DNA from 2 places in the Kribbella sp. VKM Ac-2571 genome. Region 1 is predicted to be linked to the other one. Evidence: riboswitches for the same ligand, from Rfam matches in the RefSeq annotation. Region 1 holds a riboswitch; the other holds the start of a gene.
The links. Region 1 has a riboswitch for FMN ahead of ribD (bifunctional diaminohydroxyphosphoribosylaminopyrimidine deaminase/5-amino-6-(5-phosphoribosylamino)uracil reductase RibD). Riboswitches for the same ligand answer to the same signal wherever they lie in the genome.

Region 1 (7,814 bases):
GCTGCCGGCACTCCTCGGCCGCCCGGCCACGACGCTCCGTGAGGTCCTCGCCGCCGAGCTCACCGCGTAGAGCACGCCCGACCAGTACCGGGGCATGCCCTGACCGTCGGCGGCAAGTGGGTCGATAGATTGACGCCATGGGGATTCAGATCGCGCCTAGCATCCTGGCCGCCGACTTCTCGCGACTGTCGGACGAGGCGGCCGCCGTGTCGAATGCGGACTGGCTGCACGTCGACGTGATGGACAACCATTTCGTGCCGAATCTGACCCTCGGGTTGCCGGTGGTCGAGTCGCTGGCCAAGGCGACCGACCTGCCGCTCGACTGTCACCTGATGATCGAGGACCCGGACCGCTGGGCGCCTGGGTACGTCGAGGCGGGCGCGTCGAGCGTCACGTTCCACGTCGAGGCCTGCCGGGCGCCGATCCGGACCGCGCGGGAGATCCGGGCCAAGGGCGCACGGGCCGCGATGGCGCTCAGGCCCGCAACCGCGATCGAGCCGTACGAGGACCTGCTGGCCGAGCTCGACATGATCCTGATCATGACCGTCGAACCAGGTTTCGGCGGGCAGAAGTTCCTCGACGTCTGCCTCCCCAAGATTCGCCGCACCCGCCAACTGCTCGACAAGCACGGCCTGGACCTGTGGATCGAGATCGACGGCGGTGTCTCGGCCGACACCATCGAGCGCTGCGCGGAGGCCGGCGCCGACGTGTTCGTGGCCGGCTCGGCCGTGTACGCCGCCGACGACCCGAACGCGATGGTCGAGCAGCTCCGCGGTCTCGCCGAGCAGTCCGCCGGCCGGTAAGGCGGATAAGTCCGGCCCAGACCAGTCAGGCCTCTACGATGGGCCGGTGAGCGAGCACAAACCGGTGGACACCTGGCTGACCGACATGGACGGCGTGCTGGTGCACGAGGAACGCGCCATCCCCGGCGCCAGCGAGTTCATCGCGGCGCTGCAGGCGTCCGGCAAGAAGTTCCTGGTCCTCACCAACAACTCGATCTTCACCCCACGCGATCTCCGCGCCCGCCTGCTTGCCGCGGGCATCGACATCCCGGAGCGGTCGATCTGGACCAGCGCGCTCGCCACCGCGCAGTTCCTCGACGACCAGCGGCCGCGCGGAACGGCGTACGTGATCGGCGAGGCGGGACTGACCACCGCGCTGCACGAGATCGGGTACGTGCTGACCGAGCGCGACCCGGACTACGTCGTCCTCGGCGAGACCCGGACGTACTCGTTCGAGGCGATCACCAAGGCGATCCGGCTGATCGCCGAAGGCGCCCGCTTCATCGCGACCAACCCGGACCCGACCGGCCCGTCACAAGAGGGTCCGCTGCCGGCGACCGGCTCGGTCGCCGCGCTCATCACCCGGGCCACAGGCGTCGCGCCGTACTTCGTCGGCAAGCCGAACCCGCTGATGATGCGCAGCGCCCTGAACCGGATCGAGGGGCACTCCGAGACCACCGTGATGATCGGTGACCGGATGGACACCGACATCATCAGCGGTCTCGAGGCAGGCCTGCGGAGCGTGCTCGTGCTGTCCGGATCGACCGCCGACCACGAGGTCGAGCGCTTCCCGTACCGCCCGACCCGCGTGGTCCAGTCGATCGCCGACGTCGTACCGCTCGTGACCGCGATGTCCTAGCAGGTCAGAACGCGGAAACCGTAGCCCTGGGCCTTCAGGGCCTTGAGGATCACAGGCAATGCCGCCACAGTCTGGGTGCGGTTGCCGCCGCCGTCGTGCATCAGGATCACCGAGCCGCTGTGCACGTTCTTCAGCACACGTTGCACGATCGCCGCCGTACCGGGCTTGGTCCAGTCCCGCGAGTCCACGGTCCACACGACGAGGTCCTTGCCGAGTGCCTTCGCCCGTTGCCGGACGGTTGCGTTCACCCCGCCGTACGGCGGTCGCAGGCAGGCCGGCGTACTGCCGATCTGTGTCCGGATGGTCGTATCCGTCGACGTCACCTGCTGCCGGAACGCGGCCGCGCCGAGGTTGCGGAGGTCGGCGTGCGTCCAGGTGTGGTTCTGCACGCTGTGGCCGGCCTCGTGGACCCGCTTGGTCAGCTCGGGATGCTTCTGGACGTTCTGCCCGACCTCGAAGAACGTCGCCTTGGCGCCGTACTGCGCGAGGATGCCGAGCACCATCGGGGTGTAGGTGGCATCAGGCCCGTCGTCGAACGTCAGTACGACGTACTTGGTCGGCAGCGGCGTCTTCGTCGGCGTCGCCGGTGCCGCTGCGGGTGGAGTGGACGTGGGCGTGGGCGTGGGTTGTCCGGCCGGTGACTTCGCCGCAGCGACGACCACCGAGCCGATCACCGCGCTCACCAGCATCATCATCGCGAGCCCGATCATGCGATGACCGGACCGCGTCAAACGAACATCCATGCATCCCCCCAGGGCGGTGGGTGGTTCGCTTCCTGCGGTCAACCCTGGGTGCGACGGCCGCGAAAGCCAGGCACCACGCCGCTTCCCCGTCAACAAGTCACGGATAGCGGACGCGCATCAGGTGCACGACATCGTGGTGAAGCCGTAGCCTCTGGCCTTCAGGGTCCGCAGGATCGTCGGCAGCGCCGCGACCGTCTGGCTGCGGTTGCCGCCGCCGTCGTGCATCAGGATCACCGAACCGCTGTGTACGTTCGCCAGTGCCCGGCGCACGATCACCGACGTTCCCGGGCGGGACCAGTCGCGGGTGTCGATGGTCCACACACGGATGCTCTTGCCGAGGGCGGCGGCCCTCCGCGAGACCAGTTTGTTCGTCCCGCCGTACGGCGGCCGGAGACAGCGCGGGGTGTACCCCGTCTGGGCCCGGATGTACCGGTCCGTCTTCTGGACCTGGTACCTGAACGCGCTCGCGGAGACGTGCCGGAGGTCCGGGTGCGACCAGGTGTGGTTCTGCACGCTGTTGCCCTGCTGATAGACCCGTCGGGTCAGGGACGGGTAGCGCGCAACGTTCTGGCCGATCTCGAAGAAGGTCGCTCTCGCCCCGTATGCGCGAAGGATCTTCAGGATCTGCGCGGTGTAGCGCGAACTCGGGCCGTCGTCGAAGGTGAGATACACGTACTTGCTCGTCGCACTGGCCTGCGCGACCGAGCTGGTGGCTGCTCGGCTCGTGGCTTGCGGCGCGGCCGTCGCCACCAGGCCGAGCGCAGCCGAGAGTGCGATGGCGACTGCTGCGATCACGAACCGGCTGGACCGCCCGGCCGACCGACGATACGGAGACATGACTACCCCCAGTTGCTGCTCCACCCCCGAACGGGGTTCTTCCATCGTGCGCCCAGATGTCTCTTGGGGCCAGAGCGGACGGTCTCAGAGCACTTGGGAGAGGAACTGGCGCAACCGAGCCGACTCGGCGGCGTCGAAGATCTGTTCGGGTACGCCGGACTCGACGACGACGCCGTGGTCCATGAAGGCCACCTGGTCGGCGACCTCGCGGGCGAACCCCATTTCGTGGGTGACCACGACCATCGTCATCCCGGCCTCGGCGAGGTCCGCCATCAGCGACAGCACGCCCTTGACCAGCTCGGGATCCAGCGCCGACGTGGCCTCGTCGAAGAGCATCACCTCGGGCTCCATCGCCAGCGCCCGCGCGATCGCGACCCGCTGCTGCTGACCGCCGGACAGGTTCCCGGGCCGCGCTCCGGCCTTGTGCGCCAGGCCGACCAACTCGAGCTGCGCGCGGGCGGCCGCCTGTGCGGCCTCGGCGTCGAGCTTCTTGATCTTGCGCAGCGGAAGCGTGATGTTGTCGAGCACGCTCTTGTGCGGGAACAGGTTGAAGTGCTGGAACACCATGCCGATGCGCCGTCGCAGTACGTCGGCATCGCCCCGCAGTACCGACTCGCCGCCGAGCTTCACATCACCCGCGTCCGGTTCGAGCAGCCGGTTGATCGCACGCAGCAGCGTCGACTTCCCGGACCCCGACGGGCCGATCACGCAGGCGGTCTGCCCGGCCGGTACGACGAGATCGACGCCGCGCAGCACCTTGTTGGTGCCGAACGCGAGCTCGACACCGCTCACCTCCAGGCTGGCTGCCTCAACGGTTCGCATGCGCGAGCTCCTCCAGTTGTACGTCCTCCGACTCGACCGGTCGTCCTTCGCGTAGCCGCTTGTCGAAGTGGTTGACCAAGTGCGTCAGCGGGACCGTGATCACCAGGTAGAAGATGCCCGCGAGCAGCAACGGGGACAGGTTGCCGTTGGTCGCGGCCGCGTCCTGACCGATCCGGAACAGTTCGCGCTGGCTCGCCAGCAGACCGAGGAAGTACACCAGGCTCGACTCCTTCACGAGCGCGATGAACTGGTTCACCAGCGCCGGCAGCACCCGACGTACCCCTTGCGGGATGACGACCAGCCGCATGCCGCTCGTGTAGCTGAAGCCCAGTGCACGGGCGGCCTCGAGCTGCCCTTTCTCCACACTCTGGATTCCGGAACGGAAGATCTCGCCGATGTACGCCGCGGCGATCAGGGAGAGCGCGAGAATGCCGAGCGGGTACGGGTTCGGGCCCCACCAGTGCCGGGTGATCGGGGACAGGCCCTGGCCGATCAGCAGGATGGTCAGGATCGCGGGCAGGCCGCGGAAGATGTCGGTGTAGAGCTTCGCCGGCCAGCGCAGCCAGCGCTTGCTGGACAGGGCGAGGACCGCCACGAGCATACCGAGCAGGGTGCCCAGCACGACCGAGGCGGCCGCCAGAATCAGGGTGTTGACCAGTCCTACCTTCAGCATCTCGGGCAGGACCGCCTTCATCGACTCCCAGTCGAGGAAGGTGTCGTTCAGGGTGGACCAGATGTCCATCAGGCTTTGGGAGCCGTGAACTTGACCGATCCGCTGCCCGGCTTGAAGTTCGCCGGTACGGCGCGACCCGGGTAGTACTGCTCGACCAGCTTGGTCCAGGTGCCGTCGGCGATCACCTCGTCGAGCGCCTTGTTCACGGCTTCGCGGAGCTTGTCGTTGCTCTTCGCCACCGCGAACGCCATCGGCGCGTCGCTCAGCTCCTTCGCGGCCAGGATCACCGTGCCGCCGCCTTGCTCCTTCGCCATCTTCTCGCCGATCTCGGCGGGCGAGACCCAGGCGTCCGCCGTACCGGCCTTGAGCTGGCCGAGCGCGGCGTTGTAGTTCGGGACGCGGACCGGGTTCAGGTTCTTCTGCGTGGCGTAGTCGTCCTGGACGGTGCCCTGGACGACCACGACGCGCTTGCCGGTGAGCTGGTCGAACGACGTGATCGCCAAAGAATTAGAGCTAGCGTTCTTGGTGGTAACCAGGCCGAGGTAGCCGAAGTCGTACCCGTTGCTGAACGCAACCGTATTCTTCCGCGCCTCGGTGACCGTGATCGACGAGCTGCCGAGGTCGAACTGGCCGCCGTTCACCTGCGACAGCAGCGCCGAGAAGTCGGTCCCGACGAACTCCGGCTTCAGGTTCAGCTTCGCCGCGACCGCGGTGATCAGGTCGTTGTCGAACCCGGTGAACTTCCCGTCCTTCACGTAGACGTTCGGCGGCGCGTCGGTCAGGGTCCCGATCCGCAGCGTCCCCGCCTTCATCAGCCCCAGATCCTGGCCGCCGGCCGCGGCATCGTCCTGATTGCTGCCACAGGCAACCATCGCGCTCGCCAAGGTGATGGCCCCGACCACTGCGACAACCCGCCGAAAAGCGCCGAACGCGCGCACGACTGTCTCCTCACAACGTCAACGAAGGCAGGACGGTTCGCCCCGCCGCAGCAAGCCAACACCAGGCGAGCGACCCACATTCCCCGCCGACAAAGCCTGAGACAGCGCCGAATGTCTACTCAAATCGTGCTATATCAGCTCACGATGTGACCTGGGTCGTGGTGCGGGTTGCGGGGAGGGGCATACTTGAAGCACGAGTGAACCCACTCGCGTGCTCCGGGGTCGGTGTAATTCCGAGCCGGCGGTTACAGTCCGCGACCCGGTCGCTGCGGTTCGGCGATCGGTTGACCTGGTGGAATTCCAGGACCGACGGTGAAAGTCCGGATGGGAGGCGCACGCGGTCGGCGGGTGTGCTCTGGCGCCCGACGGCGCGGAGCGTGGACTGCACAGCCCACGGGACGCGGCGGCGAGAGGTCCGGCGACGGACCGCGAGACCGGGCCGGACGAGTGGTCCGGACGGTGAGGGCGACGGAGCAGACGTGCCGGTCGAGGCCCCGGAGTGCGTCCGTGACGACGAGGGGCCCGAGAAGTGAACGACGCGTCGCCGATCGACATCGCCTGGATGCGGCGTGCTGTCGAGTTGGCTGCGAGAGGCACCGGCAGCACCCATCCGAATCCGGTGGTCGGGTGCGTGATCACCGGCCGCGACGGGCATCCGGTGGGCGAGGGCTTCCATGCCGTGGCCGGCGGCCCGCATGCCGAGATCGAGGCGCTCCGGATGGCCGGGGCACGAGCCCGCGGCGGTACGGCGTACGTCACGCTCGAGCCGTGCAACCACACCGGCCGGACCGGTCCGTGCGCGGACGCCCTGATCGAGGCCGAGGTCGCTCGGGTCGTGTACGCCGTACCCGATCCGAACCGGACCGCTTCCGGCGGCGCGGACAAGCTGCGGAACAAGAACATCGACGTCGTTCAAGGCGTTCTGCAGTCCGAGGCCGAGGCGGTCAACCACGTCTGGTTGCACAGCGTCCGGATGGGGCGGCCGTTCGTGACCTGGAAGTTCGCGACCACGCTCGACGGACGGTCCGCGGCCCCGGACCGGAGCAGTAAGTGGATCACCGGTCCGATCGCGCGCGCCGACGTCCACCGGCAGCGGGCCGAGTGCGACGCGATCGCCGTCGGCACCCAGACGGTGCTGGTCGACGACCCTGAGCTGACGGTTCGCGACGAGCACGACGTACCCGCGGCGCGGCAGCCGTTGCGGGTGGTCGTCGGCGACCGTGAGATCCCACCCACCGCGCGGGTCCGCAACGACCGCGCGGAGACATTGCTGCTGCCGACCCACGATCCCGCCGAGGTGCTCCGGCAGTTGGACGACCGGCAGATCCGGCACCTCTGGCTCGAAGGCGGCCCGACCCTGGCCGCCGCGTTCCTGCGCGCCGGTCTGGTCGACCAGATCGTCGCGTACGTCGCCCCGGCCGTGCTCGGTTCCGGGTACGCCGCGGTCGGCGACCTCGGCGCGGAATCGATCGACCACCTGCGGCGGTTCAAGCTAGCGGATGTCACCCGCCTCGGCGACGACGTCCGGCTGACCCTGGTTCCTCTGGGAGGAAAGTAGATGTTCACCGGCATCATCGAAGAACTCGGCACCGTCGAGTCCCTGGACCTGCTCGACGGCGACGCCGCGCGGCTCACCATCCGCGGACCGAAGGTGACCGAGGACGCCGCGCACGGCGCCTCGATCGCGGTCAACGGCTGTTGCCTGACGGTGGTGGAGTACGGCGGCGGCGTGTTCACCGCGGACGTGATGCGCGAGACGCTGCAGCGGACCAGCCTCGGCGGTCTGCAGAAGGGCTCGCCGGTCAACCTCGAGCGGGCCGTCGCCGCGCACGAACGGCTCGGCGGGCACATCGTCCAGGGCCACGTCGACGGCACCGGCACGATCGCCGGCCGGACGCCGGGGGAGCACTGGGAGGACGTCCGGATCGCGACGTCCCCGGAGATCCTCAAGTACGTCGCCGAGAAGGGCTCGATCGCGATCGACGGTGTCTCGCTGACCGTGACCGATGTCGACGACGCCTCCGGGACGTTCGGGGTCAGCCTGATCCCGACCACGCTGGAGCTGACCGTGCTGGGCGGGAGCTCGGTCGGCGACACCGTCAACCTCGAGGTGGACGTGATCGCGAAGTACGTCGAAAGACTTCTTACCGCAGGCAATGT
Region 2 (7,814 bases), on a different contig from region 1:
CCTCGCAGCCGCGCAGTCCGCCGGCCGCGGTGACACCGAGGATCGTCGCCGTCGCGTCCGCCGTACCGGCGCCGCTGGACAGCAGCACCTCACCGACCCGCAAGGCCAGGTCGATGGTGGCGTAGACCTCCCGCTGCTCGTCAGGCTCCATCAGGGGGTGTCTGATGGTTCCACGCCGTAGCGAGCAGGTGCTCGGTGCGGTGGCTCGGCGTGCTGGAGCGAAGGCGTCGATGTGGTTTCATCGTCGCCTTTGCTCCAGTGCGGCGAGGTGCCGTGCCGAGTGCCGCGCAGTAGGCGTGGGACCATCAGACACCCCCTAGCAGGCGATGGGCCATCGCGAGGTCGGTGATCAGGATGTTGACCCAGCCTCCGAGCAGGGCGGCGCGGATGGCGGAGTACTTCCGGTCGCCGCCGGCCACCCCGATCCGGCGCGGCACCGCGAGCAACTCCTTCGCGGTCACCCCGATGACCCGCTGGTCGAACGTCGAGCGCACGAGCTTTCCCTCTTCGTCGAAGAACCGGAAACACACGTCCCCGACGGCGCCGAGCCTGCGCAACTCGTCCTGGTCGGCCTCCGCGACCGCGTTCCCACTGCGCTGCAGCAGCGGCGAGGGCTCGAGGCTGCCGATTCCGACCAGGGCGTCGGTGAGCTGTCCCCAGGTGCCCAGAACGTCCCGGACGGACACATCGTTCATCATCGCCCGACGTACGGCGGGGGTCCCGACCAGCCCGGGAGCGGGCAGGTAGACCGGCATCCCACCGGTCAGCTCGGCGAACCGCGCGGTCAGCCGGGTGGCCTGCATCTGCACCGCGGCGTCGCCCAGCCCGCCGACGATCTGCACCACCTTGTCCACCACCGGGACGCTCTTGCGCGGCATCCGGTCGACCGCGCTGATCAGCGTCTCGCTCCAGGACGAGATCCCGACCACATGCCCGCCGGTCAGCGTCATGTCCAGGTACGCCGCGGCGCCTGAGCCGAGCGCGGGCAGTACGTCGTCCCCCACGCCGAGGGTGTCGACGACGACCGCGTCGCGCAACCCGTACCGGCCCTGTAGCTCGTCCTCGAGGTCGCTGTGCACGCCGCTCGGCATGGTCACCACGGTGTGCACGATGCCGACCTCGACGGCCTGTTTCAGCATCCGGGAAACGCGTGCCTGGGACAGGTTCAGCTCGGCGGCGATCTGCGGCTGCCGGATGCCCTTCTCGTGGTACATCCGCGCCACCTTCGCGAGCAGCCGCAGCTCGTCCAGCCCCGGCTGGCGCACACCACGGTTGCTGTTCACGGCGCTCCCTTCGAGACGATCAACCTGGACTATAGGCAGATGTAGACCCGCGGTGCGCCACCGGCGTCAGGCAGTGGACTTCCCGGGGTGTCGCGTTTGCCGGTCGCGACGACGGAGCCGTCACGGGGATCGACGATCGTGTAACTCAGCGGGACGGTGTCGTCGAACACCATCACCGGTCCACCGTTCTCGTGGTACACGATCAGGCCGCCCTCCGCCGTACTCAGCGCCCGCCCCGGGATCGTCCGGGTCCAGTCCGGCGCCATGTCGGTGGTCGGCAACCCGTCCAGGATCTTTCCGAGCAGTCCGACGTACGTCGATCCTTCGAAGTCGATCGCCTCGCGCCAGCCCGCGCCGGGTGCGAGGAAGAACTCGGCGTGGCCCGGCTCCTCCGCGTGCAGTCGCCACTGCCACAGGCTGCCCGCACCGTAGACGACGCCCATCGTGCCGCCCGCGCACAGGTTGCTCCACGCCTCGTGCCCCTGCCACCAGCCCTCGGCCATACCCGTCCGGCCGGTGTGCTCGTACGTCGGCTCGCCGTTCGCGACTGCCTTCACCGGCTCGTTGCGCCACATGTCCGCGACCCGCTCCGCCACGTGCTCGCCGGTGTGCCCGGTCTGACACCACTGGAAGTCCAGCCAGTCCGCGTCCTGGTGAGCATTCGCGCGGATGTGCGGCCGGTAGTGGATACCGGTCGGCTGCGCGTAGCAGTCGACGGCGTGCACTTCAGCTCCTCCGGCGGCAGTCTGCGGTTCGTGACCGGAGCCGTCCCCGCCGACCAGGTAGACGGCCGGCCGAGCGCCGTACCGCGCGACGAGATAGCGGCAATAGGCGGCGTACTCGGATGGCGGTACGACGGTGCCCGCGACGTCGAGGCCCTTCCAGCCGAAGCCCTGGAACACGGGCTGCAGGACCGGGACCAGGCCGTGCTCGACCAAGATGTCGAGCAGTACGTCGAGGTACTGGAAGTACTCGACGTTCATCTGGTTCAGGTGAGCGTCGGCGAGATCCTCGAAGCCGACCGCGAACCCCTCGTCCTGGGTCCGGTCGCGCGGCCCGACGGCGCGCATGTCCGGTTGGACGGTCATCAGCAGGACCGCGTTGAACCCCTTCGCCTGGCGGTCGGCGGCGTACTCGCGGACCTGGTCGGGGGTCGCCCGCCACGGCAACGCCCACGCGGTGTCCGCGACGAGCAGAGCAGGCGTGCCATCCGCGTGCACCAGGCTGCGCCCACCGGGCGACATCCGCCAGAACCCGTGCCGGTAGAACGGGTTCGCCTCGTCGCTGTCCGCCGTACGCACCTCCAACTCACCGCTCTCGCCGGCGCCCTCCGCGCCGTGGGTCCAACGCCAGCGACCCGCCTGCGGTGGCGCGAAACGGACGCGGTGCACGTCCGCCCCGTCCCAGAAAACCGGGCGCCGGAGGACGAGACCACTGTCGTGGGCGAACTCCACCCACTCCTCGGCAGCGGACAGTGTGAGTTCGATCTCCCGCCAGACGGATGAGATGGACATGACACTCCAGGGATGCTCGTTGCCGTTAAGCTGATGGGAATAACACACGTGCTCTGGGGTCGGTGAAATTCCGAGCCGGCGGTGACAGTCCGCGACCCGTGACTTCGTGAGAAGGAGCGGTTGACCTGGTGGAACTCCGGGACCGACGGTGAAAGTCCGGATGGGAAGACGCACGTGGCAGCTGCACGTCCCCTGACCTGGGTCGTGGAGCTTGTCGTTGCCCCGGAGTGCTCTGAGTGCACTGCCCGAGAGGACAACGATCGTGAACACCGTGACCAGCCTGGACACCATCGAACACGTTGTCGCCGAGCTCGCCGCCGGGCGGCCGGTCGTGGTCGTCGACGACGAGGACCGCGAGAACGAAGGCGACCTGACCTTCGCCGCGAGCCTCGCGACGCCCGAGCTGATGGCCCTGCTCGTCCGTCACACCAGCGGATACGTCTGCGCGCCCGCGGCGCCGGAGATCCTGGACCGGCTCGAGCTGCCGCTGATGGTGCCGAACAACCAGGACAGCCTGCGTACGGCGTACACCGTGTCGGTGGATGCGGCGACCGGTGTCGGGACCGGCATCTCCGCCGCCGACCGGGCGCGGACCGTCCGTGTGCTGGCCGATCCCTCGGCGCAGCCCGCGGACCTGATCCGGCCCGGCCACATCCTGCCGTTGCGCGCGGTCGCCGGCGGAGTCCGGCAGCGGCCCGGTCACACCGAGGCCACCGTCGAACTCGTCCGGCTCGCCGGGCTGCCACCGGTCGGCGTGATCGGCGAACTCATGAACGACGACGGCACGCTGATGGCAGGCGCGGACCTGCGCGCGTTCGCCGACGCTCATGGTCTCGCGATGATCTCGATCGCGGATCTCGTCACTTACCTGTCGTGACCAGGTTGCGGGCGGCATCCGCGATGCCCTCGGGGGACAAGCCGTAGCGGTCCAGCAGATAGCCGGCCGACCCCGTGGGCGCGAACTCGGGGAACCCGAGGATCGACACCCGCGCCGGATGATGCTGTACGACGGTCTCGGCAACGGCACCGCCGAGACCGCCGCCGGACACCGCTTCCTCCGCGGTCACGATGCCGGCCGTCTCCCGCGCGGCCGCGACCACGGCGTCGGTGTCCAGCGGCTTGACCGTCGGCATCGACAGCACCCGGGCCGAGATCCCTTCCTCCGCGAGCCGTTCGGCGGCGGCCAGCGCCCGCCACAGCACGGTCCCGTTGCTGATCAGCGTCACATCGCTCCCGTCGCGAACCGTGATCGCCTTGCCCAGCTCGAACTCGTAGTCCTCGGCGTAGACCTTCGGCACGCTCATCCGGCTGACCCGGATGAACACCGGCCCGTCCGAGGCCGCCGCCCAGCGCAACGCCGCCGCCGTCTCGATCGGGTCGGCCGGAACGATGATCGTCATGTTGGCGATCGCGCGCAGCCAGGCGATGTCCTCGATCGAGTGGTGCGTCGGGCCGAGTTCGCCGTACGCGACGCCGGGGCTCATGCCGCAGAGCTTCACGTTGGTGTTCGAGTACGCGACGTCGGCCTTGATCTGCTCGAGCGCGCGGGCGGTGAGGAAGCAGGACGCCGCCGAGACGAACGGGATCCGGCCGCCGTTGGCCAGCCCGGACGCGACGCCGACCATGTCCTGCTCGGCGATGCCGACGTTGATCAGCCGGTCCGGGAACGCCTTGCGGAAGCTGTTCAGCTTGCTCGACCCGACCGAGTCGTTGACCACACCAACGATCCGGTGATCGGCCTCGGCCAGCTCGGCGAGCGTCTCGACGTACGCGTCCCGGCAGTCGTACCGCGGCTGGTCCGCGATCGAGCGGGTCTCGAGGACGGTCATTGCAGCTCCTTCAGGGCCTGCTGGTACTCAGCGGCATCGGGTACGCGGTGGTGCCAGGCGACGTTGTTGCTCATGAACGAGATCGGATGGCCCTTGTGCGTGTGGGCGATCACGAACGTCGGCTTGCCCGGCCGGAACGGTACGGCGGACAGCACGTCGAGCAGCTCGCCGTGGTCGTGACCGTTCACCTCGACCACCGCGAACCCGAACGCGGCCGCCTTCTCCGGCAACGGGTCGAGGTCGTTGGTCTCCTTGGTGGTCGCGCCCTGCTGCAGCCGGTTCCGGTCGACGATCACTGTCAGCCGGTCCAGCTGGTACTGCGAGGCTGCCATCATCGCCTCCCAGTTCGAGCCCTCCTGCAGCTCACCGTCACCGACCAGCACATAGGTACGGCGCAACGAGACGTCGAGCTTCGCCGACAGGGCATGACCGACCGCGACCGGCAGGCCGTGCCCGAGTGGACCGGTGTTGGCCTCGACGCCGGCGACCTTGTTCCGGTTCGGGTGCCCGTTCAGCGCGGACAGCGGCTTGAGGAACGTCGCGAGGTCCTCGACCGGCAGGAACCCGAACGCGGCCAGCGTCGTGTAGAGCGCTCCCGCGACATGCCCCTTGCTCAGGATGAAGCGGTCCCGCTCGGGGTCGTTCACCGTCGCGGGCGAGATGTCGAGCACAGCGCCGTACAGCGTGGCCAGGATGTCGATCGCGGAGAAGTCACCGCCGATGTGCCCGGCGCCGGCGTGGTGGACCAGCTTGAGGTCCTGGATCCGGATCTGCTTGGCGGCCTCGGCGATGTGCGCGATCTGCTCGGCGCGACTGCTGTGGACCGGCAGCCGGCCGAGCACCGGCATCGTCGTGTGCTCGACTGTCAGACTCATACGATCTCCGCCATCGAACTCAGCAGCACCTTCTGGACCAGCTTCTGCGCGGCGAGCGCGTCGTGCGAGGCCTGCGCGGCGGCGAGGGCATCGTCGTCCAGTACGTCGAGCGCGTGGTGGATCGCCTTGAGGAACGTGATCGCCTGCTTCGCGGCCTGGACGCTGTCCTCGCGGAACGGGAACTGGTCGAGCTGCCAGACGCCCTCCCAGTTGTTCTTGCGTAGCGTGTGGAAGAACTCGAATGTCTCGACCAAGTGCACCGAGCCCACGACCATGTCGTCGTCCCAGCCGCGCAGGTTGTCGTTGACGTCGATCGCGAACAACCGCCCGTAGTCGATCGCAAGCTGCGCCGCGTCGGCCGGTGTCTCCTGGCCGTAGAGCGAGTGGCCGAAGTCGAGCAGGATGCCCAGGTTGGGCAGGCCGATCTTCTCGATGCCGAGCAGCGTCCGGGCGACGTTCGGGAAGATGATCTTCACCCGCGGCTCGCGCGGCTTGTACTCGATCACGAAGTTGATGTCCGGATGCGCGCTCACCAGTTCCTTGAGCCCGTCCAGCGCCAGGTTCCAGATGTCGTGGTAGTTCACCTGGAACGGGTAGTCCCAGCCGTCCTGACCCGGCCACAGCTTCACGTACGAACAGCCCAGGTCCTTGGCGAGTTCGGTTGCCTGGTGCAACAGCTCCAGCGCCTGCTTGCGGACGCCGGGGTCCGGGTTGGTCAGCGAGCCCTTGACGAAGTCTCGGGTGTAGATCTCCGGCGTGATCGCGATCGCCTTCAGGTTGTTCCGCTGCAGCGCGGCCTTCACCTCGTCGAGCGTCCCGTCGTACCCGGCGAACGGCCAGTTCAGGTCGACGACGGACAGGTCGCCGACCGCACCGGCGCGGTCGATCTGCTCGAGCAGTCCGACGGGTTCGCCGTACCCGTCGGTGGCATAGCGGTCCTTGTACGTCGCGAAGTGCCAGATCCCTGCGCCGAAGACCGGCATGTCAGTCATATCTTGTGTCCTAACCCTTGAGAGAACCGGCGGTGAGTCCGCCGACGATCCAACGCTGAAGCAAGGTGTAAGCAATGAGGATCGGCACCACGGCGATCAGAATGCCTGCCGCGAGGCCGGTGTTGTTGTTGGCGAACTGGCCCTGGAAGTTCAGCAGCCCGACCGGGATGGTCTTGTGCGCGTCCGAGTTCAGCAGGATCAGCGCGAACAGGAACTCGTTCCAGGTCGCGACCGCGTCCAGGATCGCCACGGTCACCAGGGCCGGGACCGACAGCGGCAGGATCATCGTGAAGAACACCCGCCAGTCACCGGCGCCGTCCACCCGGGCGGCCTCGATGATCTCGTCCGGGAGCTGCCGGAAGAACGACTGCAGCACCAGCACCTCGAACGGGATGCCGAAGGCCAGGTACGGCCCGATCAGCCCGAAGATGCTGTCGGTCGCACCGGCCGAGCGCATCATGATGAAGACCGGGACGATCGTGATGTAGATCGGGATGGTCAGCCCGAGGAACACCGTGAACATCACCGTCCGGCGGAACTTCATCCGCAGCTTGGCCAGCGCGAACCCGAGCATCGCCGACACCAGCACCCCGAGCGGCACCTTGATCAGGGCCAGGATCGCGCTGTTCTTGTACGTCGTGGCGAAGTTGCCGATCCCCCACGCGTCCGAGAAGTTCTTCCAGGTGAAGTCCGCGGGCCAGGAGAGCGGCCCGTTCCCGATGAAGTCCGACAGCGGACGTACCGCGGTGATCACCAGCAGCGCCAGCGGCGAGATCCAGAACAGCGCGACAACGATGAGAACCAGCGTCATCACCAGACCACGCCTCGTCCTCGGCGCCTTCGCGGGCTCGACGGACTCGATCGGCACGTCGACCCGAACCGGAGCAGTCACGGTCATGGGGCCTCCCGGTCTGGACTGAGGAGCGCAGGGAGCGAAGCGACCGAAGCGACGAGGGAAGACCGGGAGTCACAGCCCCATGACCCGCCGCGCCGGAGGCGTGGCATTAGTACAGTCATGAGGCCTCCCTCGTCTGGGAGCGTACGTACGGGATGCCGACAGCGACGGCCACCAGGGTGATCACGACAGCGATCGCGGTGCCGTAGCCGGCCTGGTAGTACTGGAAGACGTTGAAGTACATCCACGTTCCCATCACCTGCGTCGACGTACCCGGGCCGCCGTACGTCATCGCATAGATCATGTCGAAGACCTTGAACGAGTCGATCAAAGACAGCGCCAGCACGATGTAGTGCGCCGGCCGCAGGCTCGGCATCGTCACGTGCCAGAACTGCTGCCATTTCGTCGCCCCGTCGACGGTCGCCG

Region 2: linked by a shared signal. The riboswitch ahead of ribB (3,4-dihydroxy-2-butanone-4-phosphate synthase) and the one ahead of ribD (bifunctional diaminohydroxyphosphoribosylaminopyrimidine deaminase/5-amino-6-(5-phosphoribosylamino)uracil reductase RibD) in region 1 are both predicted to bind FMN.

Annotation. Positions count from the first base shown of each region.
Region 1 covers NZ_SNWS01000005.1:67,199-75,012, reverse strand. The annotation lists gene EV651_RS12900 (SDR family oxidoreductase) at 1-70, shown strand, start outside; gene rpe (ribulose-phosphate 3-epimerase) at 138-803, shown strand; gene EV651_RS12890 (HAD-IIA family hydrolase) at 889-1,641, shown strand; gene EV651_RS12885 (polysaccharide deacetylase family protein) at 1,638-2,384, opposite strand; gene EV651_RS12880 (polysaccharide deacetylase family protein) at 2,502-3,221, opposite strand; gene EV651_RS12875 (amino acid ABC transporter ATP-binding protein) at 3,306-4,043, opposite strand; gene EV651_RS12870 (amino acid ABC transporter permease) at 4,030-4,785, opposite strand; gene EV651_RS12865 (ABC transporter substrate-binding protein) at 4,785-5,654, opposite strand; FMN riboswitch at 5,862-5,995, shown strand; gene ribD (bifunctional diaminohydroxyphosphoribosylaminopyrimidine deaminase/5-amino-6-(5-phosphoribosylamino)uracil reductase RibD) at 6,184-7,212, shown strand; gene EV651_RS12855 (riboflavin synthase) at 7,213-7,814, shown strand, end outside.
Region 2 covers NZ_SNWS01000008.1:256,268-264,081, forward strand. The annotation lists gene EV651_RS19700 (threonine/serine exporter ThrE family protein) at 1-151, opposite strand, end outside; gene EV651_RS19705 (sugar-binding transcriptional regulator) at 306-1,283, opposite strand; gene EV651_RS19710 (DUF4038 domain-containing protein) at 1,313-2,797, opposite strand; FMN riboswitch at 2,842-2,975, shown strand; gene ribB (3,4-dihydroxy-2-butanone-4-phosphate synthase) at 3,060-3,674, shown strand; gene EV651_RS19720 (transketolase family protein) at 3,658-4,626, opposite strand; gene EV651_RS19725 (transketolase) at 4,623-5,501, opposite strand; gene EV651_RS19730 (sugar phosphate isomerase/epimerase) at 5,498-6,493, opposite strand; gene EV651_RS19735 (carbohydrate ABC transporter permease) at 6,504-7,391, opposite strand; gene EV651_RS19740 (carbohydrate ABC transporter permease) at 7,507-7,814, opposite strand, start outside.